3 regions of the Bordetella tumulicola genome follow, and region 3 is predicted to be linked to each of the others. Evidence: predicted binding sites of a transcription regulator. Region 3 holds the regulator's gene; each other region holds the start of a gene.
What was found. The regulator HrcA, encoded in region 3, represses chaperone genes, less so after heat shock. The targets are predictions, from matches to a motif close to TTAGCACTCNNNNNNNNNGAGTGCTAA.
Positions count from the first base shown of each region.

Region 1 (10,714 bases), on a different contig from region 3:
CGCACCAAGCCGCATCCTTTCAATGCTGATTGGCCGATCTGACCTTGGCCACTTGATCTGGTGTCACTTCACCGGCCTTATTGCCCCAAGCCGAGCGCACGAAGCTCGCCAGCGTCGCAACCTCCTCGTCACTCAGACGGTCAGAATAGCCTTGCATGACCAGATGCATAGGGCGACGACTCGTCGACGGCACGGACGTGCCGTTCAATATCGTCGACACCAGCGGGCTCGGGTCCTTGCCTAGGACCATCGCGTTGCCTTGCAGCTCGGGGAATATCTCGGACGCTCCCTTGCCTGTGACGAAGTGGCAGCCGGCGCAGTTGTCCAGGTACAGACGTGCGCCCAGAGGCATATCGGGTGAAGCGGCCGTTAGCAGCTTGGCTGTGGCCAGCCCGGCCTCATTGGCAGGCCTTGGGGGCATAGCGTGAGGTCCAGGAGCAGCTACCTGCTTGGGTGCGTCTTGTATGGGTTGTCCATCCATGGACTTGAGAAATATGGCGATGGCGTTCAGGTCTTGATCATTCAGGTACTGCAGTGAATGCTCGACGGCCAGTGCCATTTCTCCGTTGGCGATAGAGTGGACATTGCGCCCGGTGGCCAGGTAGGCTGCCAGATCAGCGGTGGACCAGTTTTCAATGGAAGAATTTGAGCCTCGTAGCGCGGAAACGTTCCAGCCGTCGAGTTCACCGCCAGTCAGGAAATTGGCATCACCCAAGCGGGTGCCATCCTGTGCCATCAAGGCCGAGCGCGGGCTATGGCAGGCGGCGCAATGGCCTGCGCCTTCGACCAGGTATTGGCCTCGGATTTGCTGCTCATTGCCATCCATCGGTTTGAAGGCCGAATCGCCGGTCAAGGCCAACCAGTTCCAGGCCCGGATGCCAAAACGCAGGTTGAACGGGAAGTCCAGTTCGGTGGCTTGTACCTCGTTTTTGACCGGCTTCACGTCGTTCATCAGGTAGGAGTACAAGGCCCGGATATCGCTCTCGCTCATGAAGCGATAGTTCTCATAGGGCATGGCCGGGTACAGGTGTTTGCCGTTGACGACGCCATCGACCATCGCGGCGCGGAACTGATCCAGTGTCCAGTTGCCGATGCCCGTTTCCTTGTCGGGTGTGATGTTGGACGACCAGATGGTGCCCATGGGGCTGGCGATGCCCCGCCCACCCGCCAGGGGCGAACCGCCCTCGGCCGTGTGACAGGCCATACAGTCACCAGCGCGCATGACGTATTCGCCACGGCCAAGTTCGGGCTTCCAGTCGGAGGCCAGGTCTTCGTTGGGTGGCGTGGTCTTGACGGGCACGTAGATGAAAGCAAGTGCCGCGAGGACAACCAGCACAACCAAGACACCCAAGATACGGAGGGCTGTTTTCATGGTGTGCTCCTCAGACCAGGGGACGCGGGTTGCGCAGGTATAACGTGCGGATGGCGTTCACCGTCCAGAAAGCCAGGCCGCCAACCATGCCGGTGGGGTTGTACTGGGTGTTCTGTACGAAATTGCCTGCTCCCATGACGAATACGTTGTGCTTGTCCCAGGCTTGGCAGTAGCGGTTCACCACGCCTTCGAGCGGGCTGTCGGACATAATGTGACCACCCGTGTTGTGCGTGGTCTGATAGGGGCGCACGTCGTACTGCGCGCCTATATCCTTGAAACCCAGCCGCATCATGTCGGGCTTCATAGCACGGCCCACCTCTCCGGCTTTGAGTTTCATGTACTGGTTCATCTTGAGGTCGTTTTCCTGCCAGTTGAAGGTCATGCGCATCAACGGGCGACCATGCGGGTCCTTGTACGTGGGGTCCAGATCCAGGTGGTTGGCACGATAGGACATGTGCGAGCCGTGTGAGCCGATCGACATGGTGCGGCCATACCATTCCTTGATGGATTTCTTCCAGCCCGCGCCCCACGTGGGGGTGTCAGTCGGCAAAATCATGGAGCGAATCGGCTGTCCATTGAAGGTACCCGAGCGCCAGTAGGCGCCGCCGATAAAGCCCAGCTTGCCAAAGTCGTTCTGGTTGACACTAAAGTCATCAATGCAGATACCGTTCGAACCGTGGCCAATAAAGGGGTTGAAATTGGCGTCCTTGAAGAACATGTTCACGCCGCCGTTCATCTGATAGGCGTAGTTCTTGCCGGTCACGCCTTCGTTGGTGGCCGGGTCATAAGGCTTGCCAATGCCGGACACCAGTAGCAGATGCACGTTATTCAGTTGGAACGACGACAGAATCACCAGGTCTGCGGGTTGAAATACCTCTTCCTGATTGGTGGCATCGAAGTACGTCACGCCAGTAGCGGTCTTGCCATCGGACGAACTCTCGACGCGCAGCACCTCCGCATGCGTACGATATGTGAAATTCGGCTTGCGCTTGAGCGCATCGAGGATGGCGGTCTGCGGCGACGACTTGGAATACTGATAACAACCGTAGCGCTCACAGAACCCACAGAAATTACAGGGCGCCATCTGCATGCCATACGGGTTCACGTAGGCGGTGGACGCGATCCCTGCCGGCGCTGGGAACGGGTGATACCCCATGCTCTTACAGGCAGCCTCGAACTTGGTCGAGTCAAAAGTAGGCGGCATGGGCGGCATGGGATAGTCCTGCGACCGCCAACCCTCAAAGGGATTACCACCTTCCTGGATCTTGCCTTTCAGGTTACCGGCCTTGCCGGAAATGCCGGCGACCAGGTCAAACTGCGTGAAAAACGGCTCCAGCTCATCGTAGGTAACGGGATAATCCATCAAATTCATTCCCTCTGGAATGATGGACTCTCCCCATTTCGCTTTCACGTAGCTGAACAACTGGATTTCTTCAGGTTGCGGCCGCCACAGAAGGCCGTTCCAGTGGACACCAGCACCGCCCACGCCATTGGCAGGCAAAAATGAACCCATGGACCGGTAAGGCAAAGCCGTTTCAGTTTCTGTACGACGAATGGTCACTGTTTGCTGGCTGGGGTGCTGCATGTTCTTCAGCCGCACGCCGTAGGTCAGCTCATCTATCTGGTTGGGGTATTTGAATTCAGGCACCGTGCTCTGGTCGCGGCCACGCTCCAGCGCCACGATCTCCAGCCCTTCAGCGGCCAGTTCAATACCTGCAATAGCGCCCGTCCAACCCAAGCCAACGATGACCACGTCCTTCTTTTTCTCGATACGTGCCATGGTTCAAGCCCTTTCGCCTTTGATGGAAACGGGGCCCAACGGGTACTTCACGTTGTGCTGATCCACCCATTCTTTATAGCTGGCGCGCGCACCTGGAAAGCCGATGTACGACCAAGCCTGCATGCCGTAATTTCCGCCATGCATGGGGTCGGCGAAATAGCCTTCTTTGGTGTTGCTCAGCAAAGTAGCGAAAAAAATACTGAGCTCTGGGTCCAACTCCACTTCGCCTTTTTGAAGCGCAGTGAGGGCTTCGTCCTGCTGTTGCGCTGACAGATCTTTGAAGTCCTTACTCCAACGCGACTTACACCATGCACTGACCGCGGGTATCGCCTTGCGATAGAGCTCTGCGGGGTTCAGTGGGGTTTGCCAACCCCGATCCGGACTGGCCGTTGGGTCGTGCGGACCAACCATGTACCAGTCCTTGGCACTTCCATATTCACCCGCCAATTGGCGATCGATGAATACCGGAACATGGGCTTCCAGCGCCCCTGGGCCATCCCCGTCAGAGGGGATCAGACGGGCTGTAGCTGCGAGTACAAAGCTCCACTCTTCAGGCGTGAAATACTCAGGCTTGTACGTATCAAGCTGAATGGGGGCTTCTTTGGCATTGACATGAAACGGCATGGCAAGGCCGGTGAGTGCCATGCTGGCGCTGGATGCAAGCAGAAAGGTTCTGCGACTTGGGGGAAGCGAGTCAGGCATCTTGTGTTCCTACTTCAAGGGCTATGGTTACATGGATCCCCATCTAGACCTTTGTTCTTATACGTCAGATTATCCGCAATTTCCTGCCGGGCACAAATTTAGCGAGTTACTGAATACCTCCAACTTGCCCGAGAGCACACAGCGTCAAACTCGCGCGGATCTATATACGGAACGCAAGATCAACAATAGCAAAGCGCCAACGCCCAAAACCGCGCCCGCCACATAAAAAACAAATCGCGCGCGTGAGACATTGTCGATTTGTTCAGTATCAAGTACATCTGCGCTTTGAAGAAGCATTGCCCGAATTTCCGATGGGGTCACAACATAGGCAAATAAAAGCAGACAGACACCCAGCAGCATCAGAAGAATCGCCATCCAGTTCAATGTTGCCGAGTACGACGTTCTGGGTATAGGTTGGCGGATTTTGATCTGCTTGTCTTTTTTGTCGGAGATTCGCGCCGGTTTCTTGGCAGGTGTCGAATTCGAAGCCTCTGTCCGACGGTATCGACGACGCAGCAAACTGGGTAAGCAAGCCATCAACCCCACCGCAACCGCGGCTCCGCTCGCAACGGCGGCCGAAATCTGATTGCCACCTGCGAACTGCTGTGAGACGCCTTGCGCCAGCGCTCCCTGCCCCAACAACTCGGACAGCATGTGAGCCGCGCTATAGCAACCCAACAGTATCAATACGGTCGCGGCAAACACGGCAATACCGTTGGCGATATCCTGATCTCGTTCGTCGACTAAGTGCCCGACGGCGTAGCGGATAAATTTCAGACAAGCGATCGTGACTACCAGCAAGATGACGGCGATAATCAGGACCATTCCAAACCCGAAGATAAAGCGGGAAAGAGCAAATGGCATTCGTTTAAAGCGACCGAAAGTACGATCTAAGGGGTTGGTTGAAGAGTCTCGGATTATTGTAGGGTAATCCCCCCACGATGTGCCGATGATGGCGCGCATGTCCATGGGTTCATGCCATGGGGTAGGCGGCGCACTGCGTTCACCACAAGGGGTGGGGGGCCGCGAAATCGACTTCGCTCATGACGCGTTCGCGCATGGCGGCTACCAGGGGCCGGATGTCGTCGCGCCGGCACTGGAACGAATAGTGCAGCCGCTGCAGCGGCGGATCGCTTTCGATGGCGCGGATGGCATGCTTGTCGTACAGGGTGCGCATCCAGCCTTCCGGAAAGAACCCCACGCCGACGCCGGCGGCCACCATGCCGGCGATGGCACCCATATTGTTGCAGGCCAGCTGGCGCGACACGCTCAGGTTGTTTTCTTGCAGCCAGGCTTCGAAGATGCGAGTCGACCCCGCGCCCGGAGGCATGGTGATGACAGTCATGTCTTGCAGACTGGCGGGCGTCAGCACCTTGATCCCTTCGAGCTGAGTGGCCGCGCCCGCCCAGGTATAGCGCACCTCGGCGATGGTATGCGAGGCAATGGAGGGCCGCGACGACCAGCCCGCCACCACGGCGAAATCCAGCTCGCCGGCCTCGACCCGGCGTTCCAGGCTCTGACCCACATCCACGTGGGGTTCCAGGCGCAGGTCGGGATAGTCTTTGCGACAGCGGGCCACGAACTTGGGTAGCCAGCTCATGGCGGCCAGTTCGCCCATGCCGAAACGGCACACGCCTTGCAGGCCGTCGTCGGTGCCCACTGCTGCGCGCGCCCGGTTGGCCGTGCTGAGCATTTCGCGCGCTAGCGGCAGCAGGGTCTTGCCCTCGCGGGTCAGTATCGAACGGTGACCGCTGCGATCGAACAGCGCCTTGCCCAGGTCGGCTTCCAGCTCGGTGATGCGCTTGGACAGCGATGACTGCGACACATGGATATGCATCGCGGCCGCCGCAAAGCTGGAAGATAGCGCGGCGGCATAGAAGGCCTCGAGTTGCTTGAAAGTCATGCGGGCGGTTCCAGATTGCCGCCTGCGCGGGCGGACGTGGCATTGATGCCGAAAATCGATGAAGGTTGAGGGAAATTTATCACTTTCTTCTGAGTATCGTTATTGCTAGAGTGCCTGGGCCTATAACGACAACCCTGCTTCCTGAAAGCGGAGGAGACATCATGAGCACAGCCTTCACTTGGCTGGCCGGCGCCGCGCTGGCCGTCGCCTTGGCCGGCCCTGCCGCCGCGCAGGATTGGACCCCCACCCGGCCCATCGAGATACTGGTCGGCTTCGCGCCGGGCGGCTCGGCCGATCAGATTGCGCGCCAACTGTCCGAAGCGGTGAAAAACACCGTGCCGGTGCCGGTCGTGGTGATCAACAAGCCGGGCGTGGCCGGGGTGCTGGCCGCCCAGGAAATCGCCGCGGCCGAACCCGATGGCTACAAACTGTTCGTGGGCGGCGGCAGCGAAACCACTTCGGTGGGCAATCACCAGAAAATCTCGTACGACCCGCGCCGCGATTTCACACCCGTGCTCAAGGCCGCGCGCCTGCCATCGGTGCTGGCAGTGAATGTGAATTCGCCGTACCCCGACATGAAGGCCTTGATCGCCGCCGCGCAAGGCAAGCCCGAAGCGTTGAGCTATGGGTCCACCGGCAACGGCAGCCTGTTCCATTCGACCATGCTGGCATTCGAGGCCAATAGCGGCTTGCGCTTTCTGCACGTGCCCTACAAGGGGGCGGCCGCTTCGCTGACCGCACTGGCAGCCGGCGAGATCGATATGGCTTTCGGCGCGCCCGAAGAAGTGCGCGGCCTGATCGATGCAGGCAAGATCAGGCCCATTGCCCTGTTCTCGAAATCGCGCGTGCCGTCGCTGCCCAACACCCCCACCATGACCGAGCTGGGCTACTCCATTGCGCTGGACAACATGAAAGGCCTGCTGGCGCCGGCGGACTTGCCCCAGCCGGTGTACCGCTACCTGAACCGCGTATTCCACGATGCCCTGCAAAGCCCGTCGTGGAAGGCCTATGCCGAACGCAGCGGACTGACTACCGACTATGCCGACGGCCCCACTTTCCAGAAAGAGATCGACGACAGCTACACGCTGATCGGCAATTCGCTCGAAGCCACGCGCTCGGCCACGAAATAGCAACAGGAGACCCGCATCATGACCCCGCACGCCAAGCCCACCCTCGGATTCATCGGCCTGGGCATCATGGGCCGAGGCATGGCCGCATCGTTACTGCGTGCGGGCCATGACGTGGTCGTGCACAACCGCGGCCGCGACGCCGAGGTCGCACTGGCCGCAGCTGGCGCCCGCCGTGCCGCCACGCCGGCCGAACTGGGCGGCATGGCGCGGGTGGTGATACTGTGCCTGTCGGATACCGCTGCGGTCGAGGCCGTGCTGTTCGGCCCACAGGGCCTGGCGCCGGCGCTGTCCGCCGGCAGCTACATCATCGATACCAGCACCATCTCGGCGTCGGCCACGCGCGACCATGCGCGGCGCCTGGCCGAGCAGGGCGTGGCGTTGCTGGATGCGCCGATCAGCGGCGGACAGCAGGCCGCAGAACAGGGCACGCTTAGTTGCATGGTGGGCGCCGTGCAAGCGGATTTCGAGGCGTGCCTGCCGTACTTGCAGGCTATTGCCTCGCGCGTGGTGCACGTGGGCGGCAACGGCGCCGGCCAGGTAGCCAAGGCCTGCAACCAGGTGGCCGTCAGTGCGGTGATGCTGGGCGTGGCCGAGGCGTTCTCGCTGGCCCGCGCCAGTGGGGTAGACCCAGCGGCAGTGCGCGAAGCCCTGTTGGGTGGCGCCGCGCGCAGTACCATTCTGGAAAAAAACGCCTTGCGCTTGCTGCAAAACGATTACCAACCGGGCTTTCGCGCCAGTCTGATGCGCAAAGACCTGCGCCTGGCGCTGGAAGCCGCGCGCGATGCCGGCGCCTGCCTGCCAGTGGCCGCCACGACGCTGCAATGGCTCGAGGCCCTGTGCAACACGGGCCATGCCGATGAAGACTGGAGCGCGGTGGGCCGCCTGATTGCCGAGTTTGCGCGGCCTGTGCCGCCCGTTTGAAGCGGCGGCGCATCATCGACTATCGTTGAGCAGGCTATCTCGCGCGCAAGCCATCGTTTCCTCGCGAGTGTTATCACTTCTATCGCCATCTCCAATATTATTGTTGGTCGGCGAAGAGCAGAAACATTCCACTTAGGCTGAATTTCGATATCAGCGCTAATTGCATCAAAAATGTAACAACACCCCCTCCCCCCCTTGAACCTGCCGACATCATCCCTATAATTAGCACTCGCTGCCGGTGAGTGCTAACACTGCTTTTCCGGCCTGAACCCGATCACTTTCACCTTCTTATATAGAAACAGGAGTTCCTCATGGCCCTGCGTCCCCTGCACGATCGCGTGATCGTCAAACGCCTGGACAACGAGCGCAAAACTGCCTCGGGCATCGTTATCCCCGATAGCGCCGCTGAAAAGCCGGATCAAGGCGAAGTCGTGGCCGTTGGCCCGGGCAAGAAGACCGAAGACGGTAAAGTTCTGCCGGTCGATCTGAAGGCCGGCGACAAGGTGTTGTTCGGCAAATATGCCGGCCAAGCCGTAAAGGTCGACGGCGAAGAGCTGCTCGTCATCCGCGAGGAAGAAATCCTCGCCGTGATCCAGTAATTACCTGAACGAATTTTCGAAGGAAGCTCATAATGGCTGCCAAGCAAGTCCTGTTCGGCGATGACGCCCGCGTTCGCATCGTTCGTGGCGTGAATGTTCTCGCCAATGCTGTTAAAACCACCCTGGGCCCCAAGGGCCGTAACGTCGTGCTCGAGCGCTCGTTCGGCGCCCCGACCGTCACCAAAGACGGCGTGTCGGTTGCCAAGGAAATCGAACTGAAAGACAAGTTCGAAAACATCGGCGCTCAATTGGTCAAAGACGTTGCCTCGAAGACCTCGGACAACGCCGGCGACGGCACCACCACCGCCACCGTGCTGGCTCAAGCCATCGTCCAAGAAGGCCTGAAGTACGTTGCCGCGGGTTTCAACCCCATCGACCTCAAGCGCGGTATCGACAAGGCTGTGGCTGCTGCCGTGGCTGAGTTGGCCAAGCAATCCAAGCCGGTCACCACCAGCAAGGAAATCGCTCAAGTCGGCTCGATCTCGGCCAACAGCGACTCGTCGATCGGCCAGATCATCGCTGACGCGATGGACAAGGTCGGCAAAGAAGGCGTCATTACCGTCGAAGACGGCAAGTCGCTGGACAACGAGCTGGACGTGGTCGAAGGCATGCAATTCGACCGTGGCTACCTGTCGCCCTACTTCATCAACAACCCCGAGAAGCAAGTTGCCGCTCTGGACGATCCGTACGTTCTGATTTTCGACAAGAAGATCAGCAACATCCGTGATCTGCTGCCCGTGCTGGAACAAGTCGCCAAGTCGAGCCGTCCTCTGCTGATCATCGCCGAAGACGTCGAAGGCGAAGCCCTGGCTACGCTGGTTGTGAACAACATCCGTGGCATCCTGAAGACCACCGCTGTCAAGGCTCCTGGCTTCGGCGATCGCCGCAAAGCCATGCTGGAAGACCTGGCCATCCTGACCGGTGGTGTGGTGATCTCCGAAGAAACCGGCATGTCGCTGGAAAAGGCCACCCTGGAAGACCTGGGTCAAGCCAAGCGCATCGAAGTCGCCAAGGAAAACACCACGATCATCGACGGCGCTGGCGACAGCAAGTCGATCGAATCCCGCGTGAAGCAAATTCGCGTGCAGATCGAAGAAGCCACGTCGGACTACGATCGTGAAAAGCTGCAACAACGCGTGGCCAAGCTGGCCGGCGGTGTTGCCGTGATTCGCGTCGGTGCTGCCACCGAAGTCGAAATGAAGGAAAAGAAGGCCCGCGTCGAAGATGCCCTGCACGCTACCCGCGCTGCTGTGGAAGAAGGCGTGGTTGCTGGCGGCGGCGTGGCTCTGCTGCGTGCCAAGCAAGCCATCGCTGGCCTGAAAGGCGATACGCCTGACCAAAACGCAGGTATCAAGCTGATCCTGCGTGCTGTCGAAGAACCCCTGCGCATCATCGTTACCAACGCCGGCGAAGAAGCCAGCGTAGTGGTCGACAAGGTTCTGGCCGGCACGGGCAACTACGGCTACAACGCCGCAACCGGCGAGTACACCGATCTGGTCGAGCAAGGCGTGTTGGATCCCACCAAGGTGACCCGCACTGCACTGCAAAACGCCGCTTCGGTGGCCAGCCTGCTGCTGACGGCGGAAGCCGCTGTGGTTGAACTGGCTGAAGACAAGCCCGCTGCTCCCCAGATGCCTGGTGGCATGGGCGGCATGGGTGGCATGGACTTCTAAGTCCACGTCATTGTCGCGAAGTATCCCCGGCGTGCCGGGGATATGCCGAATCAACACCCTCGAGCTTACGTTCGAGGGTGTTTTTTTTCGCTGAGCTACACCTCAGCCCGATTCAGCCTGCGGCGTTAAGTACGCCTGTCATACGTTGCTCAACTTCGTCTCTCGTCGCTGCCCACGCTGGCACGGGTTGGAGTAGCCGCTCCTGCCAGGCAATGAGGTTGGGGAATTCGTCGAGCGGCGCGCCAGTTCGGTAAATCCTGAATTTTTCAGCTATGCCAATGGCGGTTGATCAGGCTCAGAGCCTGAGATCAGCATAGCGCGCAAGCGTTGGCGTTGATTTTCGAGCGCGTCTATCTGTCGTTCGATCATCGCAAGCCGCTTGCGCCGAGCATCAGTCATGTTCGCGCATGCCTTCGCCCCTTCGATCAACAGCATGCAATCGGGAAAGCTACGAATTTCCTCCAGGCTGAAGCCGGCCGCGATCAGACGCTGCAGCTGCTTCACCTGCGTGATGGCTACTGCCTGGAATACGCGGTAACCATTCTCGGCCCGCGTGGATGCGAGCAAGCCGTGCCGATCATAGTGACGAATGGAGCGTACGCTGGCTCCGGTAGCTTGTGCCAGAGCACCGATC
Region 1 is NZ_BAAGYU010000011.1:132,569-143,282, reverse strand. Features, by position in the region: gene ACYVDM_RS22860 (c-type cytochrome) at 20-1,372, opposite strand; gene ACYVDM_RS22855 (GMC family oxidoreductase) at 1,383-3,152, opposite strand; gene ACYVDM_RS22850 (gluconate 2-dehydrogenase subunit 3 family protein) at 3,156-3,854, opposite strand; gene ACYVDM_RS22845 (hypothetical protein) at 3,999-4,823, opposite strand; gene ACYVDM_RS22840 (LysR family transcriptional regulator) at 4,858-5,757, opposite strand; gene ACYVDM_RS22835 (Bug family tripartite tricarboxylate transporter substrate binding protein) at 5,919-6,887, shown strand; gene ACYVDM_RS22830 (NAD(P)-dependent oxidoreductase) at 6,906-7,808, shown strand; gene groES (co-chaperone GroES) at 8,120-8,407, shown strand; gene groL (chaperonin GroEL) at 8,440-10,080, shown strand; gene ACYVDM_RS22815 (MerR family transcriptional regulator) at 10,351-10,714, opposite strand, start outside.
Region 1: a site for HrcA is predicted at 8,031-8,057, ahead of groES (co-chaperone GroES). Genes of this name have one in related genera too.

Region 2 (10,714 bases), on a different contig from region 3:
TAACATGGCGTACAGGAATATCAACTGTGACAGACCAAACCAAAAAGCGCCGATCGTTGCGATCTGGTGGAAAGTGGTGAACTGCGCGGCGTAGTCAACGTAACGACGCGGCATACCGGCCAAACCCAGAAAGTGCATGGGGAAGAACGTGACGTTGAACGAAATCAGTGTGGACCAGAAGTGGATCTTGCCCAGCTTTTCGTTGTACATGCGGCCCGTCCACTTGGGTACCCAGTAATAGGCACCGCCAAACAGCGCGAACAGCGAACCGGCCACCAGCACATAATGGAAGTGCGCGACCACGTAATACGTGTCGTGCACCTGAATGTCGATCGGGGCAATCGACAGGATCAGGCCGGTGAAGCCGCCCATGGTGAACACGAAAATGAAGCCGATCGCGAACAGCATGGGGGTTTCAAACGTCATCGAGCCGCGCCACATGGTGGCGATCCAGTTGAAGACTTTTACGCCCGTCGGGATGGAGATCAGCATCGTGGCGTACATGAAGTACAACTGGCCGGTGACAGGCATCCCGGTAGTGAACATGTGGTGCGCCCATACGATGAACGACAGCACCGCAATCGCCGACGTGGCGTAAACCATGGAGGCATAGCCGAACAGTTTCTTGCGCGCAAACGCCGGCACGATGGCAGACACGATGCCAAACGCCGGCAAAATCATGATGTAGACCTCGGGATGCCCGAAGAACCAGAACACGTGTTGATACAGCACGGGGTCGCCACCGGCGGCGGCATTGAAAAAGCCGGTGCCGAAATGGCGGTCAGTCAGCACCATGGTAATGGCGGCGGCCAGCACCGGCATCACGGCGATCAGCAAGAAAGCCGTGATCAGCCAGGTCCAGCAGAACATCGGCATTTTCATCAGCGTCATGCCAGGCGCGCGCATGTTCAGGATGGTGACGATAACGTTGATCGCACCCATGATGGACGACGCGCCCATGATGTGCACCGCAAAGATGGCCAGGTCCATGCCCGGACCCATTTGGGTCGAAAGCGGCGCATAGAGGGTCCAGCCAGCAGCCGTGGCGCCACCCGGTACAAAAAACGAGGCAGTCAGCATGATCGCAGCCACCGGCAACAACCAGAAACTGAAGTTGTTCATCCGGGCAAAAGCCATGTCGGATGCGCCGATCTGCAACGGAATCATCCAGTTCGCAAAGCCGACGAACGAAGGCATGATGGCGCCGAACACCATGATCAAGCCATGCATGGTGGTGAACTGGTTGAACAGTTCAGGCTGGAAGAACTGTATACCGGGCTCGAACAACTCGGTGCGCAACAGCAGGGCGAGCGTGCCACCCTCGAGCAGCATGACGAACGAGAAGATGAGATACATCGTCCCGATGTCTTTGTGGTTGGTGGCAAATAGCCAACGGCGCCAGCCCGTAGGTATAGCGTGGTGATGTTCATCGTGGCCATGGTCGTGGCCGTGGCCGTGGCCGGGCGACACGTGATCGACTGTGACGCTGCTCATGATCGACTCCTTCCTGCTGTATGCCGAACTCTGTTCAAGAGGCCGGCAGATGTCTCGTAACGGGGTTTGCTACCAATAGGACGGGGAGTGCGCGCAATCAGCGCGCCGCCACAGAGTCCTTGGGCTGTACCACGGGGTCTTCGCCCTTGCCCGCATTGCTCCAGGCGTGACGGGTATAGGTGATGACCGCAGCAATTTCAACGTCATTCAGTTGGCCGCCAAATGCCGCCATGGCCGTACCGGGCCGCCCATGCAGAACCGTCTTGAGCTGCTCAGCCTTGGGACCCAACACTGTCTTGTCGCCGTCCAGCGGAGGGAAGGAGCCCGGGACGCCCTTGCCGTTGGCCTGGTGACAAGCCACACAGTTGGCGCCAAAGACCTTTTCGCCACGGGCGATGAGCTCTTCTTTGGTCCATTCCTTGTTGGGGTCGTCGGCGTTGGCCGCCATTTTCTTTTTCTGCTCTTCGGCCCATGCGTCATAGTCGGCCTGAGGCAGAACCTCGACCACAATGGGCATGAAAGCGTGATCTTTGCCGCACAACTCGGCGCATTGCCCCCGATAAATACCGGGCTTTTGCGCGCGGAACCAGGCGTCTCGCAAGAACCCCGGGATCGCGTCTTGCTTGACGCCGAAGTCAGGAATCATCCAGGAGTGGATAACGTCGGCGGCCGTCAGCACGATGCGGACCTTTTTGTCGACCGGCACCACCACGTGGTTGTCGGTTTCCATCAGATAGAACTCGCCCTTGGGTTCGCGGCCATCAATTTGACTGCGCGGCGTGGAGAGTGTCGCCAGGAACTTAACCCCGGAGGCCGGGCCATCCAGGTATTCGTAGCCCCACTTCCATTGATAGCCGGTGGCTTTGATGGTGAGATCGGCGCTGGACGTGTCTTTCATGGCGACGACCGTTCTGGTGGCCGGCAGCGCCATGGCAATCACGATGATGAAAGGGATGACGGTCCAGGCGACTTCGACACCCAGATGCTCATGAAACGTGGAGGCTTGGTGCCCGCGTGATTTCCGGTGCGCCCAGATAGAGTAAAACATGACGCCGAACACGCCAATGAAAATCACACCACAGATAATCAGCAGCAGCCAATGCAGCCACACGATATCTTGTGCAATTTGGGTAACGCCTTCGTGCAAATTAAGCTGATCAACTCTGGGACCGCCAGGCATATCTTGTACTTGCGCGCCTGCAGCACAGCTGAACAGCAACACACAGGCGCCCAGTATCCCTCTCCACCACTTCTTCATGCTTACTCCGAAACATGTCGCGGGCTCTTCCGCACTCGCTCGATTGCGAGTGGCGGAATCCACACAATTATTAAGACGGCAGGTACGAAACTGACTCGCAGCCGGTTTGCCCCACTCGAATCACAAAGAACCGCAGAATTATAGCGGACGCACCCTATCCAATGTTATCCAGCGCTCTCGCATCATACACAACTGTGTCGATACTGCCTCGCTGGCGGGTCCGGCGTGCACTAAAATTCGGTTATGTCGACCTCCCAATTACATGACCAATCGGCCCAATTGGCCGCGCTTTATACGCAGTTAACACAGCGTGTACAAGAGCACCCACCCGAGTTGGCTCGCCCCCTCTACATCGCGGATCGCTGTTGTGGCTGGGCGACGCACGCCGCCTGTGATGCACTCAAACATGTGCCCCAAGTGCAGGTACAGGCCGATGCCCTGCGCATCGGCACCGGGTTTACCGCTGGCCCCGAACTCAATGCGCTGTTGACCCATGTCGCCGAAACGCTACGCAGCGCGGACTGCCTGCGCGGCTGGCGCAACGAACTGATGGACGTGACTGCGGCGGACGACTGGTTGGGCGTCATCGAACGTGCCGCCATGCGGCCTCTGGGCCTGCTGACCCGCGCCGTGCACTTGAACGCCTGGACGCCCGACGGACGCCTGTGGATTGCGCGCCGTGCGCTCAGCAAATCCACTGACCCCGGTATGTGGGATACCTTGGTTGGAGGCCTGGTCGGCACTAAGGAGGATCTGGAAGACGCTCTGCTGCGCGAATGCGCGGAGGAGGCGGGCCTGGCGCCCGCCTGCCTGGCACAACGCTCACCGCTACGCACAATACTGCGTATGCATCGCAGACTGCCCGAGGGATATCAAGTAGAAGATTTGCTAACGAGCACCTGTGTCCTGCCTCCGGATACGCAACCCGCCAACCAGGATGGCGAGGTCATGGAGATTACCCATGTCACGACTTCCGAAGCCGTACGCGGCATCATCGACGGCGAGTTCACCCTGGAGGCCGCGCTGGTAATCCTCGAAGACATCACGCGGCGCCGGGCTCATGGGGAAATCTAGTCCTCAAGCCTCGTTCGGTGTCGACGGAGGAACGGGCGGGCGAACGGCGCCTGACTGAACAGATGACGCAGACGAATCGAGCGGCACTGTCGGCGCAGTGGGCGGCGTGACCTCCCCTGTCTCCGAGAACTGCTTCCAGACCTCGATGGCGCGCTGCCGCTGCTTGGCGACGACTTGGACCCGGTCTTTCAGATCCGCGTCCCGCGCCAATAGCGCATGGACGTCGCGTAGAGACAGCATCAACAGCTTGCTGTATCCCCGCGAATGCACGTCCAGCACAACGTCCAGTTCGCCCAAAAGAGCCAATTCGCCAAAAAATTCGCCACTGCCCAATTCGACCGTCGTACCGTCGGGCAACCGCACCTCGACGGCACCAGAAGCCACAAAACACATTTCCTGCCCGTGCCGCCCGCGTGTCAGAATCGCCTGATCAGGCAGGGCCAGGCGAGGTCTCAACAATTTGCTGATGGCGCGCAGGGAATCCGCGTTCAGGCCTTCGAACAAAGGCACGCGGGTAATGAGCTCTGCCGCCCCCAATTCCATATCCAGAGGGGGATGTCGGTCGATATGGCGCCAGCGACTTTTCAGTTGAGCCATCAAATCGGCATAGACCTCGCCGCTGATCAAGGATTGTTCGAGCATGTCGTGGTAACGGATACGCTCGAATTCTCGCGCGGTGCGGCCCAGATAGCTTTCCTGCAGCCACAAAGCGTACGACGGATATTGCAGATTCAACGCCTGTAGCGCGTGCCCGATCAAATCCAATCGGCGCTGATGTACCGCCACAATCTTCTGAGCCGCTGTCTCACCCAACAGCGGCGCGATCTGCTCACGCGAAAAAACGATCAACCGCTGTGCAACAGATTGCTTGGTCAGCAAACTGGCAAACCGCCGACCCAACTCATAGGCCAACCAGCTCTGAAACCCAAACGTGTAGTGCATGCGCAAGGCCACGCGAAACGCGATGGAATAACGCACGTCCGCCACCATGCCGCGCTCAAAACCGGCCAGCCCCCCCGCCCGCACGACGTCCTCGAGCCGCTCGGAGCGAGCCAACAAGGACTCGGCCAGTCGCCAATCCACAATCTGCGCTTTCAGAATGTCAAAGAACAGTTCCTGTTCGCGCTGCGCCAGGATGGCCAATCCCACGGAAACGCGTTGCTCGTCCGTCATCTGGCTAACCTGGCCATCATGTACGCTGGCCAGGCTGGCATCGAACACGGCACTAATACGATCACGCGCCTCAGGATTGATGTGGTCAGTATTGGCCACTTCGTTTGTCTTTTCCTGGATACCTGCCAGTGCCACCACCAGCACCTGATTGCGTATGGTGCGTTCGGCCATGGACAACTGGTTTAACCCCAGCATGCGGATCAACGGACGCAAGGTCATGCCGTTAATGAACAAGGTCGCTAGCACAAAGCCCGTCGTGACAACGGCGATAAAGTGCCGTGTGTCTTCGGGCACCGCGTTCTGCTCAGTCACCGCCAATGCCAGAGCCAATGACACGGCGCCCCGCAATCCACCCCACATCATCACGGTCTTGTACGGTGTGCTGACCTTGGTACCAAACCGCGTCAACCCCAGCAATGGCAATAGCCCAAATACCACCACCCCTCGGGCCACTAGCGTCACGACAAACACCACCACCACCAACATCAACTCTTGCAGATCGGTCGCCGCCATCAATTTGGGAACCAACATCGCCGCAAAAATAAAAATCAGCGAATTGGCCCAAAACCCGAATTGCTCCCAAGAACTGGCCAGATGCTCGAACGTCACGGGCGACATGCGCGTGCGCCCCGTTGATCCTACGACTAGACCAGCTATCACGGTCGCGACCACCCCCGATACGCCCAGATAGTGCTCGGAAATAAAAAACGACAGATAAGCCAACGTCAGTGTCAGGGTGATCTCGGCAGTCGGATAACCTCGCAACCAGGCAAATAGGAAACACGCGCCGCGCCCCATGGCAAAACCTGCGAGACCGCCTCCAACAAAGTGCACGACAAAATCGGTGAACACGCCGCTGACCGACAATGTCCCCGTCCCGCCCAGCACCGCAAGCAGCACGGAATACAGGGCGATCGACGCGGCATCATTGAACAGGCTCTCGCCCTCGACCAGCGTGGTCAGGCGCTTGGGCGCGCCGACCTCACGAAAAATCCCCACCACTGCGACCGGATCCGTGGTGGCCACGATAGCGCCCAGCAAGAGGCAAGCCACGATCCCGTAAGACGACACGGCGTCGACCACAAAACCGACCGCTACCGTACATACCACCACCGCCACAATGGCCATCATCAGGATGGGGCCGATATCATCCATCAGGCGGCGTACATTCATTGCCAGCGCCGTCTCAAACAACAGCACCGGCAAGAACACCGTCAGAAAGGTTTCGGAGGAGATCTCGAAACGTTCGATCGTGTCCAGCAAATCACTTAGCACGGGCGGCGCCCAGCCGTGTAAATGCAGGCCTATGCCCAGCAAGCAACCCACGATCGCCAACAACACCGAATACGGTAATTTGACGCGGCCTGCCAATGGCGGCATGAAGCACACTAGCGTGAGCAAGCCAGCAAGACCAAAGACAATAAGACCAATATCCATGAAGGAAGGCAAACGCCATGCATATCAAACGGAGCACCAAGAATAGCGTTTTTTCCCGTTCTCCAGCGGACAAACGGCGGACAACCACGTTTCGTTACGGGTCGTTCACATTCAGAGGGCCTGCTACGAGGCTTTTTGGGTAAGGTACTGAGCTTTTATTCGACAATCAGGAGGCCCCTTGCCGGCTTCAACTTCCAGCGCTGGCCGGACCGATGCGCCGACGCTGCTGGTGCAACTCACCGATACGCACCTGATGGCGCGGGCAGATAGCGTGATGCATAACGTCAACACCGACGCCTGTCTGCGCGCGGTATTGGACTTGGTGCGCATCAATCGGCATCGCCCGGATCTACTTCTGGCCACCGGCGACTTGACGCAAGACGGGTCTCCTGAGGCTTATCAACGCCTGCGCAGCGTACTTGAGCAAGCCGATTGGCCAGTACGGTGCCTGCCCGGCAACCACGACGATCCGCAGGCCCTGCGCCAAGCGATGGGCCTCTGGGCCCAGCCCGTCACGGATATCGGCGCCTGGCGCATTATTTTGTTGGACTCGACCGTACCGGGCTCAAACGCGGGCCATATTGATGACGCCCAGTTCGACTTGCTAGAGCAGGCTGCCGCCCTGGCAGGCGACCGCCATGTCCTGATCGCGCTTCATCACAACCCCGTGCTAATACAGAGTGACTACACCGACACCATGATGGTCGACAATGCCCAGGAGCTATTCCAGCGCCTGGCCGCCATCCCACGTGCACGCATCCTGCTTTGGGGGCATGTGCACCAGGCCTTTGATCGCCGCCGCCACCATCTGCGCATGCTGGCCACACCGTCGACTTGTTTTCAGTTTGCGATCCGCGACGGTAAATATGTCGTGGACGATAGCCCGCCGGGTTACCGCTGGCTAAAGCTATACCGCGACGGATCGCTGGCGACAGGCGTGCGGCGCCTGAATATCGCGACATGGCATGACATCTTGGCAGCCCACCGGGAACCCCTGGCAACGCCAACACCACCGATGCCAGCACCATAACGTTCAGGCAAAAAAATAGGGCGCCGATATGCGAGGCGCCCTGCAAGCATCCGTTTCATAGGGGAGGGGAAGAGGAGAAGCCGAAACGGATACAAGACTACAAGCCGGGTAGCGGCTAATGCGGTCTACGTAAGTTAGTACACGCCGCGAGCAATAAGTTTCGGTCCTGAGTGGGTTTGACGCACCAAAATTGAATCAAAATGTGTCAACACGAAGAATGCCTCGGACAAGCGAAAACCCCGGCGAATCGCCGGGGCTGTCTGGATATCGCAACCGATTGAAAATCAGGCGGGGCTCAGGGTGCCGCGCATTTTTTTCAAGGCAGCGGATTCGATTTGGCGAATACGCTCGGCAGACACACCGAACTCTTGGGCAAGCTCTTGCAGGGTGGTCCCGCCTTCGTCTTGCAGCCAACGAGACTCGATGATGCGACGTGAGCGCTCGTCCAACGCTTGCAGTGCGTGAGTCAAACCCGCGCTCTGCAGGTCGTCGTGGTCGCGACGGTCAAGAACCTGCGTGGGCTCTGCCTGCCCCTCGTCAGACAGGTACGAAATGGGGGCATACGTCTCATCATCGTCGTCCTGCTTTTCCAGCGATAAATCACGGCCGGAAAGGCGGATTTCCATTTCGCTGACGTCTTCGCGTCTTACGTTCAGCGCTTGGGCGATGTTATCGACCTGTTCGGGATCCAGCGTCTGGCCATCGGGACGCATACTGCGCAGGTTGAAGAACAGCTTGCGCTGCGCCTTGGTGGTCGCGACCTTGACCATGCGCCAGTTACGGATGATGAATTCGTGGATTTCGGCCTTGATCCAGTGCACGGCGAACGACACCAGACGCACCCCGCGTTCGGGGTCGAAACGCTTGACGGCCTTCATCAGGCCGACATTGCCCTCCTGGATAAGATCGGCGTGCGGCAGGCCATAACCGAGGTACTGGCGAGCCACCGACACCACGAGGCGCAAGTGCGACAGCACCATCTCGCGGGCAGCCTCGAGATCGTCGTGCGCCCGCAGACGGCGGCCGAGTTCGGTTTCGCGCTCGGCGGTCAACATGGGCAGTTGATTGACGGCCGAGATATAGGCCTCGATGGAGCCAAGCGAGCCTGGATTGGCAACGGCCAACGCCAGGGCGTTGCCGGACAGGGCCAACGAATGACTGGGTTGTTTCATAGTTGCGGTCTCCAAGTGAGAGGTTGACAGCGACATAAAGCGATATTAGCACTCTATACAGGGGAGTGCTAATTCGACTGCGGCAGCGCACCAAAGTTCCGTCGTATTCGGCCGTTGCCGCGCTACCAGCTCAGTTGTCGCAGTGCGTCTTCCGTAGCCTGCCCATCGGGCCGGATGACCACGCCCCCCCGGGGATCCATATAGATCTGGTAGCGCGCCCCGTCCAGCATGGGCATGTAAGCGGCACTACCGTATTCCACATCCACAAAGGGCAGCCAGTTTGGGAAAACCCGCCTGAGCGTGGCCAGATCAGGCACCGGCCAATCGGACAAGTCATGGACGCTGCGCACTCCGGTTTTCTCTTGCTGGACGTCGCGATAGCGGCCCGAAAGCCGTTCGAACTTGTACAGGGGCGGTGCCCCAGCCAACAAAGCCGGCAGATTCCAGCGGATCACTTTGGCGTCGATCTGCCATTGGTCGCCGGTCAGCGTGTAGAGGCGATCCGCTTTGCCTGGCACCTGGGCCGTCACGAGGAACGACGAGGGCGCCTGTTCGTGCATTTGCACTGAGGCAACTGGGACATCGGTCGTCAGATGCAAGAACTGTACCAACGTCAGCGCCAGCATCGCCGACACCCCCGCCAGCGCGATCAACAGAACACCAAAGAGACGTCGAATCGGCCGCAACCGAAAAATCCGCCGTCCCGAGGCATCGCGCGGCCCACCCCGACCGAACAGCAGCATCATCCCGGGAATCAAGACAATCAAGGCCGCCAGGGCCATCCAGACAAAGGGGGCAAAACCATTGATCACTGATTGATCCTCACATGCAGGGGCAAGGGTGGCTCAGTCAAAAGCAGGGTGACAAAGCAGGTGTCGCCACACGATAGCCCGGTTTGTCGATACGCCGCTTTAACAATGTTGATCAGCGTGAAACCGCAGGTGATCGTGCATAAAAGTGGAAATAAAGTAATAGCCGTGATCGTAGTCGGCGTGGCGGCGCAGCGTCAGGGGCTGATCGGCCTGACGGCACGCATGCTCGAATACCTCAGGATACAGTTGCTCGGCCAGGAAGCTGTCGGCCAACCCTTGGTCGATCAGAATACCCTGCGGAAAAGGCCGGTGTGCCCGCGTCATCAACTCGCTGGCGTCATACGCCTTCCAGGTCTCGGTATCGGGCCCGAGATAGCGGCTGAATGCCTTGTGCCCCCAAGGACATTGCGTCGGCGCCGCGATAGGCGCAAAAGCGGACACCGAGGAAAATTGGTCCGGATGGCGCAGCGCCAGGACCAACGCACCGTGACCTCCCATGGAATGCCCAAATATGCCGGTACGCGACGCATCGCCCGGTAAATCCCGAGTCGCGATGCCATAGAGCTCGTCAGTGACGTAGCTTTCCATGCGGTAATGCGACCGCCAGGGCTGCTCGGTGGCGTCGAGGTAAAACCCCGCACCGGTACCAAAATCCCAGTCGTCGTCCTCTCCTGCGATGCCCGCGCCGCGAGGGCTGGTGTCAGGCGACACCAACATCACACCGAGTTCCGCCGCGAGACGTTGTGCACCGCCCTTGATCATGAATGTCTCTTCGGTGCAAGTCAGCCCCGCCAAATAAAACAGCACGGGGACACGGCCTCGCTCCGCCTGGGGCGGGATATACACAGAAAACCGCATGGGCAGCCCAATAGCGCTCGAGGCATGCCGATAATAGCGTTGCCAGCCACCGAAACAGCGGTGTTGCGAAATCAGTTCCAGATCTGTCATGGCGTGTGAAATTCCCTGCTGATTGCGTTAACAACTGATGTTAACCTGCACAAGTGACTCGCCTGCGGATAGCGACGGGGACGTCACAGGCCACCACCCCCTCGCTAATCCCCTCTCGACGGCTGTGGCACTATTTATATATAGTGATCAAACCCACCGTTCTTTCTGGCTTGGTGCCCGTTCAACGCTATGGCTCGACTGCCCCGCTTGTATGCCCCTGGGTTGCCCCAACTGGTGCAGGCCAATTTCGTTCAGCCTTTAGCGACGCCGTCACAACCGGCGCCGCAGGATGTGCTCAACCAATTGACGACCTGGC
Region 2 is NZ_BAAGYU010000010.1:181,659-192,372, reverse strand. Features, by position in the region: gene ctaD (cytochrome c oxidase subunit I) at 1-1,494, opposite strand, end outside; gene coxB (cytochrome c oxidase subunit II) at 1,592-2,752, opposite strand; gene ACYVDM_RS18135 (NUDIX hydrolase) at 2,996-3,826, shown strand; gene ACYVDM_RS18130 (cation:proton antiporter) at 3,830-6,436, opposite strand; gene ACYVDM_RS18125 (phosphodiesterase) at 6,615-7,466, shown strand; gene ACYVDM_RS18120 (CagY family CD-EC repeat-containing protein) at 7,667-7,747, shown strand; gene rpoH (RNA polymerase sigma factor RpoH) at 7,751-8,638, opposite strand; gene ACYVDM_RS18110 (hypothetical protein) at 8,761-9,450, opposite strand; gene fghA (S-formylglutathione hydrolase) at 9,550-10,398, opposite strand; gene ACYVDM_RS18100 (hypothetical protein) at 10,588-10,714, shown strand, end outside.
Region 2: a site for HrcA is predicted at 8,684-8,710, ahead of rpoH (RNA polymerase sigma factor RpoH). Genes of this name have one in related genera too.

Region 3 (10,714 bases):
CGCGCGCACCGATGTGGAAAACGTCGACGTCGGGCAATTGCGCGCGTTCTATCATCAATACTACCAACCGGACAACGCCGTTTTGATTGTGTCCGGCAAGTTCGACCCCCAGGCCACGCTCAATGCGATCAGCGACACGCTGGGCAAGCTCCCCAAACCGCAACGTACGCTGCCCCCCGAATACACCGTCGAGCCCGTTCAAGACGGTGAGCGTGCCGTGACCCTGCGACGCGCAGGCGGTACCCCCCTGGTCGCGGCCATGTACCACATCCCGGCTGCGGGCAGTCCAGACTACATTCCGTTCGATCTGGCCGCCACCATTCTGTCCGACACGCCCTCCGGCCGCCTGTACCACGCGCTAGTCCCGACCAAGCTGGCGGCGGGCGTATTTGGTTTCACCATGGATCAACATGATCCCGGTGTCGGAATGTTTGGGGCGCAGTTGCAACCGGGCATGGATCAAGACAAGGCCTTGAAAACCCTCACGACGACATTGGAGTCGCTGCGTGAAAAACCATTTACCCAGGCAGAACTGGACCGCGCCCGCAGCAAGTGGCTGACGTCATGGCAGCAACTCTATGCCGACCCGGAACAAATCGGCGTCGCGCTCTCCGAGGCCATTGCGGGGGGAGATTGGCGCTTGCTCTTTTTGATGCGTGACCAGGTACGACAGGCCAAGCTCGAAGATGTACAACGTATCGCCACCCAGTATTTGATCCCCAGCAACCGCACCGAAGGCCGCTATATCCCCACGGAAAAACCGCAACGAGCGCCCCTGTTGCAACGCCCGGACCTGACCGAAACGCTAAAGGACTACAAGGGAGATCCCAACTTTAAGCAGACCGATGCGTTTGACCCCTCGCCCGCCAATATCGATGCGCTGACCCAGCGCAGCAGCCTGGACCTGCCCAATGGGGCGGTACAGCTCGCACTGTTGCCCAAAGATACCCGGGGCGGTCGCGTACAGGCGGAGTTGCTGATTCACTTTGGCGATGCCGAGAGCCTGCGAGGCCAGCGTATCAACGCGGCCGCCGTTGCCGACCTGCTCGAGCGCGGCACGTCCACGCTATCGCGCCAGGAAATTCAAGATCGCTTCGATGCGATGCAGGCCGAGGTGTCCTTCAGTGGCGCCGACACTGATCTGACCGTGGCCATGTCCGCGGCAGGCGATCAATTACCCGCCCTGATCGGCCTGGTGCTGGACGTCGTACGCAATGCCAGCTTCCCGCAGGCTGAAGTCGAGGAATATCAGCGTCAAACTCTGACGTCGATTCGTAGTGCCATGACCGAGCCGACCAGCCTGGCCTCTCGCGCCCTGGCGCGGCAGAACAATCCATGGCCCGCTGACGACGTACGCTACGTACCGACGTTTGACGAGTCGCTGGCTCAAACTGAGCAAATCCAACGCGACGCGTTGGTAGCGTTCCACAAGCGCTTTTACGGCGCAGGCGCGATCAAGTTCTCGGCGGTGGGTGACTTTCAGGCGGATGCCGTCAAGCAGGCACTGACCACCGGGCTGAACGGATGGCAAAAAGCACCCGCCTATACCCGGCTCAGCAAGCCCTATCGGGATATCAAGGCGGAAAACTTCGATATAGAAACGCCCGACAAGGCGAATGCGTTCTATATTTCGCGCATGCCGCTCAAGATCCAGGATACGAACCCGGATTATCCGGCGCTTTATCTAGCGAATTTCCTGCTGGGCACCTCGGAAACCTCACGCCTGTGGAACCGGGTCCGCGAAACCGAGGGCCTGTCGTATAACGTGCGCAGCAACTTGTCGGTATCGTCGTACGAGCCCACGGCCAGCTGGACGGTCTATGCCATCTATGCCCCCGAAAACCGGGATCGGCTGGAGACCGCCATCACAGAGGAGCTCGCCCGAGCTGTCAAAGACGGCTTTACGTCCGAGGAAATCAAGGATGGCATTGCCGCACTGCTGAACTACCGCAAGCTTTCCCGGGCGCAGGACAGCGTATTGGCGTCGGCCTGGATCAGCTACCTGGACCGGGGCCGCACGTTTGAATGGTCGGCACAGATCGACGAGAAGATCGCCGCCCTGACGCCGGACGCTGTCAATGCCGCGCTGCGCAAGTACTTGCAGCCGTCGGCCTTCAGCACCGCGGTCGCCGGAGACTTTGCCAAGCACAAAAAGACGCCCTGACCCTCACGAGCAAAGGCCCCTTGTCATGTGATTGTGACAAGGGGCCTTTCCTTTTTTTGCGGCGAGGCCGCCCCAAGGGGCGGACAAGGCAGTCAGGATCAGCTAAAGAACTCTTTGACCCGATCAGTCCAGGACTTGCTTTGCGGCGAATGGCGTTCTCCGCCATCACTGAGCGACGCCTCGAACTGTCGCAGAATGTCTTTTTGTTCGTCGCTCAGTCGCACCGGCGTCTCGACGACCACATGGCAGTACAAATCGCCCGGATAGCTGGCACGCACACCGCGTATCCCCTTGCCACGCAGACGGAACGTCTTGCCCGACTGCGTGCCTTCCGGGATCGAGATTTCGGCCTTGCCGCCTAGTGTGGGCACTTGCAAGTCGCCCCCCAAGGCGGCCGTCGTAAACGGAATCGTCAGCTCGCAGTGCAGGTCGTCGTCGTCACGCTGGAAGATCTTGTGCTGCTTGATGTGAATTTCGACATACAGGTCGCCAGACGGTCCGCCATTCAAGCCGGGCTCGCCATTGCCGCTGGAGCGAATACGCATGCCGTCATCAATGCCGGCGGGAATCTTGACCTGCAGGGTTTTGTTGCGACGAATACGTCCCACGCCATCGCAAGCCGCGCATGGATCCGTGACCTCTTTGCCACTACCGTGACAAGTCGGGCAGGTCTGCTGCACGCTGAAGAAGCCCTGTTGCATACGCACGGCCCCCGCCCCGCCACATGTGTGGCAGGTCTTGGGCGAGGTGCCGGGCTTGGCGCCGCTGCCGTGGCAGGTGTCACAGTGCTCCCAACTGGGTACGCGGATTTCGGTATCAAAACCCTGGGCCGCCTGCTCGAGCGTGATCTCGAGGGCGTATTTGAGATCAGCGCCACGGTACACCTGTGGACCACCACCTCCGCCGCGACGGCCACCGGCCGCGCCGCCGAAAATCTCGCCGAAGATATCGCCAAAAGCGTCAGCGAAACCCCCGCCCATCCCAGCGCCGCCCATGCCCGCCGCGTTGGGATCAACCCCCGCGTGGCCATAGCGATCATAAGCGGCTCGCTTTTGCTCGTCGCCCAGGATTTCGTAGGCTTCCTTGATCTCTTTGAATTTCTCTTCGGCGTCTTTGCTGTCCGGATTGCGATCCGGATGGTATTTCATGGCCAGCTTGCGGTAGGCCTTTTTCAGCTCATCGTCCGTGGCGTTTTTTGCCACGCCGAGGGCTTCGTAGTAATCGCGTTTTGCCATATTGAATGGGCTCGAGAACGAGCTATAACCTTGGTGATACAGAACGAATTCGCCCGGTAACCGGGATTTCCGGGTACCGGGCGCACTCAGGCGTCATAGACGGCCGCTATTGCCCGACTTATTGATCGCGCTTGACTTCTTTGAAGTCAGCATCGACCACATTGTCATCGGCAGGCTTGCCGGCATCACCGCCCTCTTGTTGCTGGGCAGCCTGGGCTGCTTGCATATCGGCATACATTTTTTCGCCGAGCTTTTGCGAAGCCGTCGACAGGACTTCGACCTTGGCGTCGATCGCCGCCTTGTCGCCGTCCTTCAGCACGTCTTCGAGTTCCTTGATGGCAGTTTCGATGGCTTCTTTTTCGGAAGCCTCGAGCTTGTCACCATACTCGGTCAACGACTTGCGGGTGGCGTGCACCAGTGCATCGGCCTGGTTACGCGCCTGCGCCAGCTCGGCAACACGGTGATCTTCCTCGGCATTTGCCTCGGCATCCTGGACCATGCGCTGGATCTCGTCTTCGGACAAGCCCGAGTTGGCCTTGATGGTGATCTTGTTTTCCTTGCCGGTACCTTTGTCCTTGGCAGACACATGCAGAATGCCGTTAGCGTCGATGTCGAACGTGACCTCGATTTGCGGCAAACCACGTGGCGAGGGCGGAATACCCTCGAGGTTGAATTCGCCCAGGCTCTTGTTGCCCGCGGCGATTTCACGCTCGCCCTGGAATACCTTGATCGTCACGGCCGGCTGGTTGTCGTCGGCAGTCGAGAACGTCTGCGAGAAACGCGTCGGAATCGTGGTGTTCTTCTGGATCATCTTGGTCATCACGCCGCCCAGGGTTTCGATACCCAGCGACAGAGGCGTCACGTCCAGCAACAGCACGTCTTTGCGGTCGCCCGACAACACGGAACCCTGAATCGCGGCACCTGCGGCCACGGCTTCGTCCGGGTTGACGTCCTTGCGCGGATCTTTACCAAAGAACTCTTTGACCTTTTCCTGGACCTTTGGCATACGAGTCATGCCGCCGACCAGGATCACGTCGTCGATCTCGGATACCTTGATACCGGCGTCCTTGATGGCCACACGGCAGGGTTCGATAGTCCGATCGATCAACTCTTCGACCAGGGCTTCGAGCTTGGCGCGAGTGACCTTCAGGTTCAAGTGCTTGGGACCCGACGCATCGGCCGTGATGTACGGCAGGTTGATTTCGGTCTGCTGAGTGGACGACAGCTCGATCTTGGCCTTTTCGGCGGCTTCTTTCAGGCGCTGCAGGGCCAGGACGTCTTTGGACAGATCAACGCCTTGTTCTTTCTTGAACTCGGCGATGATGTAGTCGATGATGCGTTGGTCGAAGTCTTCGCCGCCCAGGAAGGTATCGCCGTTGGTCGACAATACTTCGAACTGCTTTTCGCCATCGACGTCGGCGATTTCGATGATGGAAACGTCAAACGTACCGCCACCCAGGTCATACACCACAATCTTGCGATCGCCCTTTTCGGACTTGTCCAGGCCAAACGCCAACGCGGCCGCGGTGGGCTCGTTGATGATGCGCTTGACTTCCAGGCCAGCGATGCGGCCGGCGTCTTTGGTGGCCTGGCGCTGGCTATCGTTGAAGTAGGCCGGCACCGTGATGACGGCTTCGGTGACTTCTTCGCCCAGATAGTCCTCGGCGGTTTTCTTCATCTTGCGCAGCACATCGGCCGACACTTGAGGAGGCGCGATTTTCTTGCCGCGTGCCTCGACCCAGGCGTCGCCGTTGTCAGCCTTGACGATCTTGTACGGCATCAGGTCGATGTCTTTTTGAACGGCCTTTTCGTCGAACTTGCGACCGATCAGACGCTTGACCGCATACAGGGTGTTGGTAGGATTGGTCACCGCTTGACGCTTGGCGGGTGCGCCGACCAGCGTTTCGCCATCATCCATATAGGCAATGATGGAGGGCGTCGTGCGGGCGCCCTCGGCGTTTTCGATGATTTTGACCTGGTTACCGTCCATGACAGCCACACAGCTGTTGGTCGTGCCCAAGTCGATGCCGATGATTTTGCTCATGGTTGGAATGCCTTGATATTGATTTGCAGATATAGAAATTAGAGAAAAAGATCTCGTCTCAACCTAACTGGGGTCGCCAATGGGGTTTTTCAAGACCCGTGTATGGATTGCTCATCCCGCGATTACGGCCCCTGCTGACGACGGATCGCGGCGACAAACTGGGGCAGCCCGGGCCACCCCGTGATGCGCCCAAGGCGCTTGCCGCCCCGGTACAACACAAAGGTCGGCACACCGTGCAGGCCAAAGCGCCGTCCCAGGGGCTCGTCCGCATAAACGTCAGCCTGAAACCAGGTCAATCCCAGATCCCGCAACGCCTGCTGATGCAGCAAAGCAGCTTGCTTGAATAAATTGCAATTGTAACAATCCTGACCCCACAGAAATACGCAGCGCAGGTCATCACCCGGCGCGTTGACCACTACCTGATCAAAATCGGTGGTCGCGACCGGCCGCATGGCGAATACCCGAAATACCTGGGCCGGATCGAAGGTGGTGGGGTCGGTCATCAGGATGATGCTCAGCCTGCCGACACAATGACCAGCGCGGGCCGCAGGGTGCGGTCGGCGATCACATAGCCCTTTTGCAGGGACTGCACAATGGTGTTGGCCGGCTGCTCGGACGGCACGGAGGAAATTGCCTGATGCAGGTGCGGGTCAAACTTGTCACCCTGGACCGGTGCGACCTCTTTGAGCGCGTTGCGCTCAAAGGCGCTGGTCAGTTGCTTCAGCGTCACGTCGACGCCCTCGCGCAACGCGTCGAGGGTTTGATCGGGCTGAGCCAATGCCGCTTCGAGACTGTCTTTGACAGGGACCAGGCTTTCGGCAAACGACTCAATGCCGAATTTGCGCGCTTTGGTCACATCATCCTGAGCACGGCGGCGGACGTTTTCCGCCTCGGCGTGGGTACGCAACAACTGGTCTTGCTGTCCGGTGACGGTGGCCTGGGCGGCCTCGAGCTCGGCGCGCAACGCAGCGATTTCTGCCTGCAGCGCTTCGATAGTGACGGGCGCGTAGGCGCCTTGATCTTCGGACTCGGGGGCTTGGTCGACAGGCTCTTGAGATGCCGTCATGAGGGTTCCTCCAAAAAAACAATAGCGTTGACCCCAAGAATGGGGGTCAACCCGACGTTTTCAAGAGGCCATGCGACAAATAGGGCTACTTTTTTCCGGGCTGGACCGGTGCGGGCGGGTCGCTGGCAGGAAAGCTTTCTTCCAGCGCCTCGTCGAGAGCGTCTTCACACTCATCCGACGAGATGGAACCCGGTGTCACGGCGGGGGGATCACTCGCCGGAAAGGTGTCTTCGAGGGCTTTGTCGAGCTCGCCATCGGCCGCATTCTCCGCGGGACGGTTCACCTGCGACTCAGACGACGCGCCGGTTCCTGGCTTCACGGATGTGTTCATGCTCAATCTCCTGAAAATTTTCATTCAGTCACGAGCCTGACGCCAAATCACGCCTAGGCACTCACCTTCATGCCCAGTGTACGACCATTCTCCGTATTCGAGATCCAGCCTTGCAGGTGAGTGCCGACCAGATCCGTTAACGCGTCGATCCAGGCCGGATCATCATTGAGCGCCGGGATATACCGGAATTGGCGTCCGCCTGCCGACAGGAAAGCATCGCGGCATTCCTTGCTGATCTCTTCCAGGGTCTCCAGGCAATCTGCGACAAACCCGGGACACACGACGTCCACCTCGGTCACCCCTTGAGCCGCCAAGGTTTTCAGTGTCGGCTCGGTATAGGGCTCCAACCAACGGGCCGTGCCAAAACGGCTCTGGAACGTGACCTCGACCTGCTCCGGCCCCAAACCCAGACGTTCGCGCAGCAGGCGCGCGGTCTCCAGGCACTCGCGGTAGTAGGGGTCGCCCAGTTCGATCGAGTAGCGAGGCAACCCATGAAAACTCATCACCAGCTTTTGCGGGCGGCCATTTGTCTGCCAATAATCGGCAACCTGACCGGCCAGGGCATCCAGATAGCCCGGCTCGTCATAAAAACGTTTGACAAAGCGTAGCTCGGGCTGATCGCGGAGTCTGGCGGCATGCGCGGCCACGGCGTCGACGACCGTCGCGGTGGTACTGGCCGCATATTGCGGATACAGCGGCACCGTCAACATACGCTGACACCCTTGCTGCCGCAAGCGCGTCATGGCCTGCTTGATCGATGGCTCGCCGTAGCGCATCGCCAGTTCAACCTGGACGGCCATGCCACGCGCCTGCAGCGCACGTTGCACTCCCTCGGCCTGACGACGGCTATACACCATCAAGGGTGAGCCTTCGTCCATCCAGATTTCGGCGTAGCGGGGCTGCAAACGCTGCGGCCGCCGCGCGAGCACCAAGCCGTGCAGGATCGGCATCCACAAATAGCGGGGGATCTCGATGACGCGCGGATCAGACAAAAACTCGGCCAAGTAACGACGAATATCGCGTGGCGCAGGGCTCGCTGGCGTTCCCAGATTGACGAGTATGACCCCGACAGGGCCTACCTCCCGGGGCGGCGGATTTTCGTCCAGGGGGTCTGCCTGAGTGGGTTCAGGCAGATAGCGCTCGGGCCATAAATACTTAAACAAGCGCAAAAACACGTCAAGACCTCTCTAGGCGCCTTCCTGCGAAGAGGATGGCCCGGCTACAAATCTAGTGGTTGTGGCTGAACGCGTTCGATAGCAAACGCGCGGTGATATCAACAATCGGGATGACGCGCTCGTAGGCCATGCGCGTGGGACCGATGACTCCCAACGTGCCAATCACCCTGCCGTCTACGCCATAGGGAGCAGTAATAACCGACACTTCTTCCATCGGCAGCAACTGCGAATCGCCGCCGATATAGATTTGCACCCCTTGCGCACGACTGGAAGTATCCAGCAGTTGCAACAGGTCGGTTTTCTGCTCGAACAGGGAGAACATCTTGCGCAAGCGATCCATGTCCGAGGCGATGTCGGTCACGTCGAGCAGCTTGCGTTCACCCGAAATAATCATGTCATCGCCGTCTTCGGCGGCCTCGGTCCCGGCGTCCACCGCCGCCTGCATCAGGCGTGAGATATCGTCGCGCAACTGTGCCAACTCGGTCGCAAGAGTGCGGCGCACTTCATTGAACGACTTGCCCGCGAAATGCACGTTGAAGAAATTGCCAGCCTCAATCAACTCGGCTTCGGCGTAGTCGCGCTGAACGGTCAGGATGCGGTTCTGGACGTCGCCGTCCGGCGTCACAATGATGAGCAACACGCGCCGATCCGACAGACGGATGAACTCAATCTGGCGAAACACCTGGGCGCGCTTAGGCGTCAAGACCACGCCAGCAAATTGCGTCAGGTTGGACAAGAGCGCCGCCGCCGCGCTGACGGCCCGAGAGGGCTCGGTCGCCGTCAACGGCGTTTCACCAAAATGCGGTGACTGAAGCTCATAGGGCTGTACGGCCAGCAGCGAGTCGACAAACATGCGATAGCCGCGCGGCGTCGGCACACGCCCAGCCGAGGTATGCGGGCTATGAATCAGGCCCAGGTCCTCGAGATCGGCCATGACATTGCGTATCGTGGCGGGAGAAAGATCAAAGATTTTGGATAGCGTACGCGACCCTACCGGTTGCCCATCGGCAATGTGGCGTTCTATCAGGGCTTTAAGTAATGCGCGGGCACGGTCATCCATGTGGGCTATTGTATGGAAACTTTCAGAAATGGGTGATTTTTGTCCAACAGTTGGGTAGGCCGCCCCATATAATCGGCAAATCTACTCGGCCATCGTGCCGTCCCTATCGATAATCGTTCCTTTCCACCATGCATTTTCCCATCGTCGCTCTGATTGGCAGATATCAGGATACCGGGCTGGACGCGCCGCTGCGCATCCTGGCCGAGACGCTGGTGCAAGCCGGTCGTCGGGTGCTGATCGAGGCCGACACCGCCAACAACACGGGCATGCACGACTACCCCAACGCCAGCTTGAAGGAAATTGGCGAGACCGCCTCGCTGGCCGTCGTCATGGGCGGTGATGGCACAGTGCTCGGCGCCGCCCGCACATTGGCGCCCTATGGCGTGCCCTTGGTCGGCATTAACCACGGCCGCCTGGGCTTTATTACCGACATCCCCCTGCAAGAAGCGCAAAACGCGCTGTCCCGTGTCATCGAGGGCAACTACCAGGCCGAAGACCGCATGCTCCTAGAGGGCAGTGTCTGGCGCGGCGATCAATTGATGTTCTCCGCGACCGCGCTGAACGACGTGGTGCTTAACCGCGCGGGACGCGGCGGCATGATCGAAGTCCGCGTCGAAGTCGACGGCGGCTTTATGTATGGCCAGCGCGCCGACGGCCTGATCATCGCGACCCCGACGGGGTCAACGGCCTATGCGCTATCGGCCAATGGTCCGATTCTGCATCCGGGGCTGGATGCCATGGTGCTGGTGCCGGTGGCGCCGCAGACCCTGTCCAATCGGCCGATTGTGATTCCTGGCGACGGCGTGCTCAGCATGACCCTGACCGCCATCGGTCGGGTCGAGGTCGGTGCCAGTGTGCATTTCGACATGCAGACCTGGTCTGACTTGCAGCCCGGGGACCGTATTTCTGTACAGCGCGCGCCGTACACGATCCGGTTTGTGCACCCAGAGGGCTATAGCTTCTTTTCAACCCTGCGTCGCAAGTTGCATTGGAATTTAATGCCACAGGCATCCGACAGCGTGGAATAACCGTACCAGCTATGTTGCGCATCCTGCATATTCGCGATTTCGTCATCGTCGAACAGGCCGAGATTCACTTCGGCTCAGGTTTTACCGTTTTTTCAGGCGAGACTGGCGCCGGCAAATCCATTCTGATCGATGCCCTGGCCTTGGCGCTGGGCGGCCGCGCCGACGCGGGGGTATTGCGCGAGGGCGCGACGCACGCCGATATCACGGCCCTGTTCGAAATCCCCGACGGGCTGCGCGGCTGGCTGGCCGAACGCGACCTGGACACAGGCGACGAACTAGCCCTGCGCCGTGTCATTGACGCCCAGGGTCGCAGTCGTGGGTACATCAATGGCATGCCGGCCACCCTGACGCAATTGCGCGAACTGGGTGACAACCTCGTGGATATTCACGGGCAGCACGCCCACCAAAGCCTGATGCGGCCAGACGCGCAACGCGAACTGCTCGACGCCCACGGCGGTCATGCCCCGCTGCGTCAGGCCGTCGCCCAGGCCTGGAAAGACTGGCGAGCGCTCGCGCGCCAACTCGACCTGGCGGAAAAAGACGCCGCCGGACTCGCCGCCGAACGCGAGCGCTTGCAGTGGCAGGCCGAAGATCTCGATCGACTGGCGCTG
Region 3 is NZ_BAAGYU010000006.1:159,313-170,026, forward strand. Features, by position in the region: gene ACYVDM_RS04680 (M16 family metallopeptidase) at 1-2,164, shown strand, start outside; gene dnaJ (molecular chaperone DnaJ) at 2,263-3,399, opposite strand; gene dnaK (molecular chaperone DnaK) at 3,518-5,476, opposite strand; gene ACYVDM_RS04695 (thioredoxin family protein) at 5,566-5,946, opposite strand; gene grpE (nucleotide exchange factor GrpE) at 5,958-6,509, opposite strand; gene ACYVDM_RS04705 (hypothetical protein) at 6,595-6,840, opposite strand; gene hemH (ferrochelatase) at 6,894-8,015, opposite strand; gene hrcA (heat-inducible transcriptional repressor HrcA) at 8,068-9,075, opposite strand; gene ACYVDM_RS04720 (NAD kinase) at 9,204-10,103, shown strand; gene recN (DNA repair protein RecN) at 10,115-10,714, shown strand, end outside.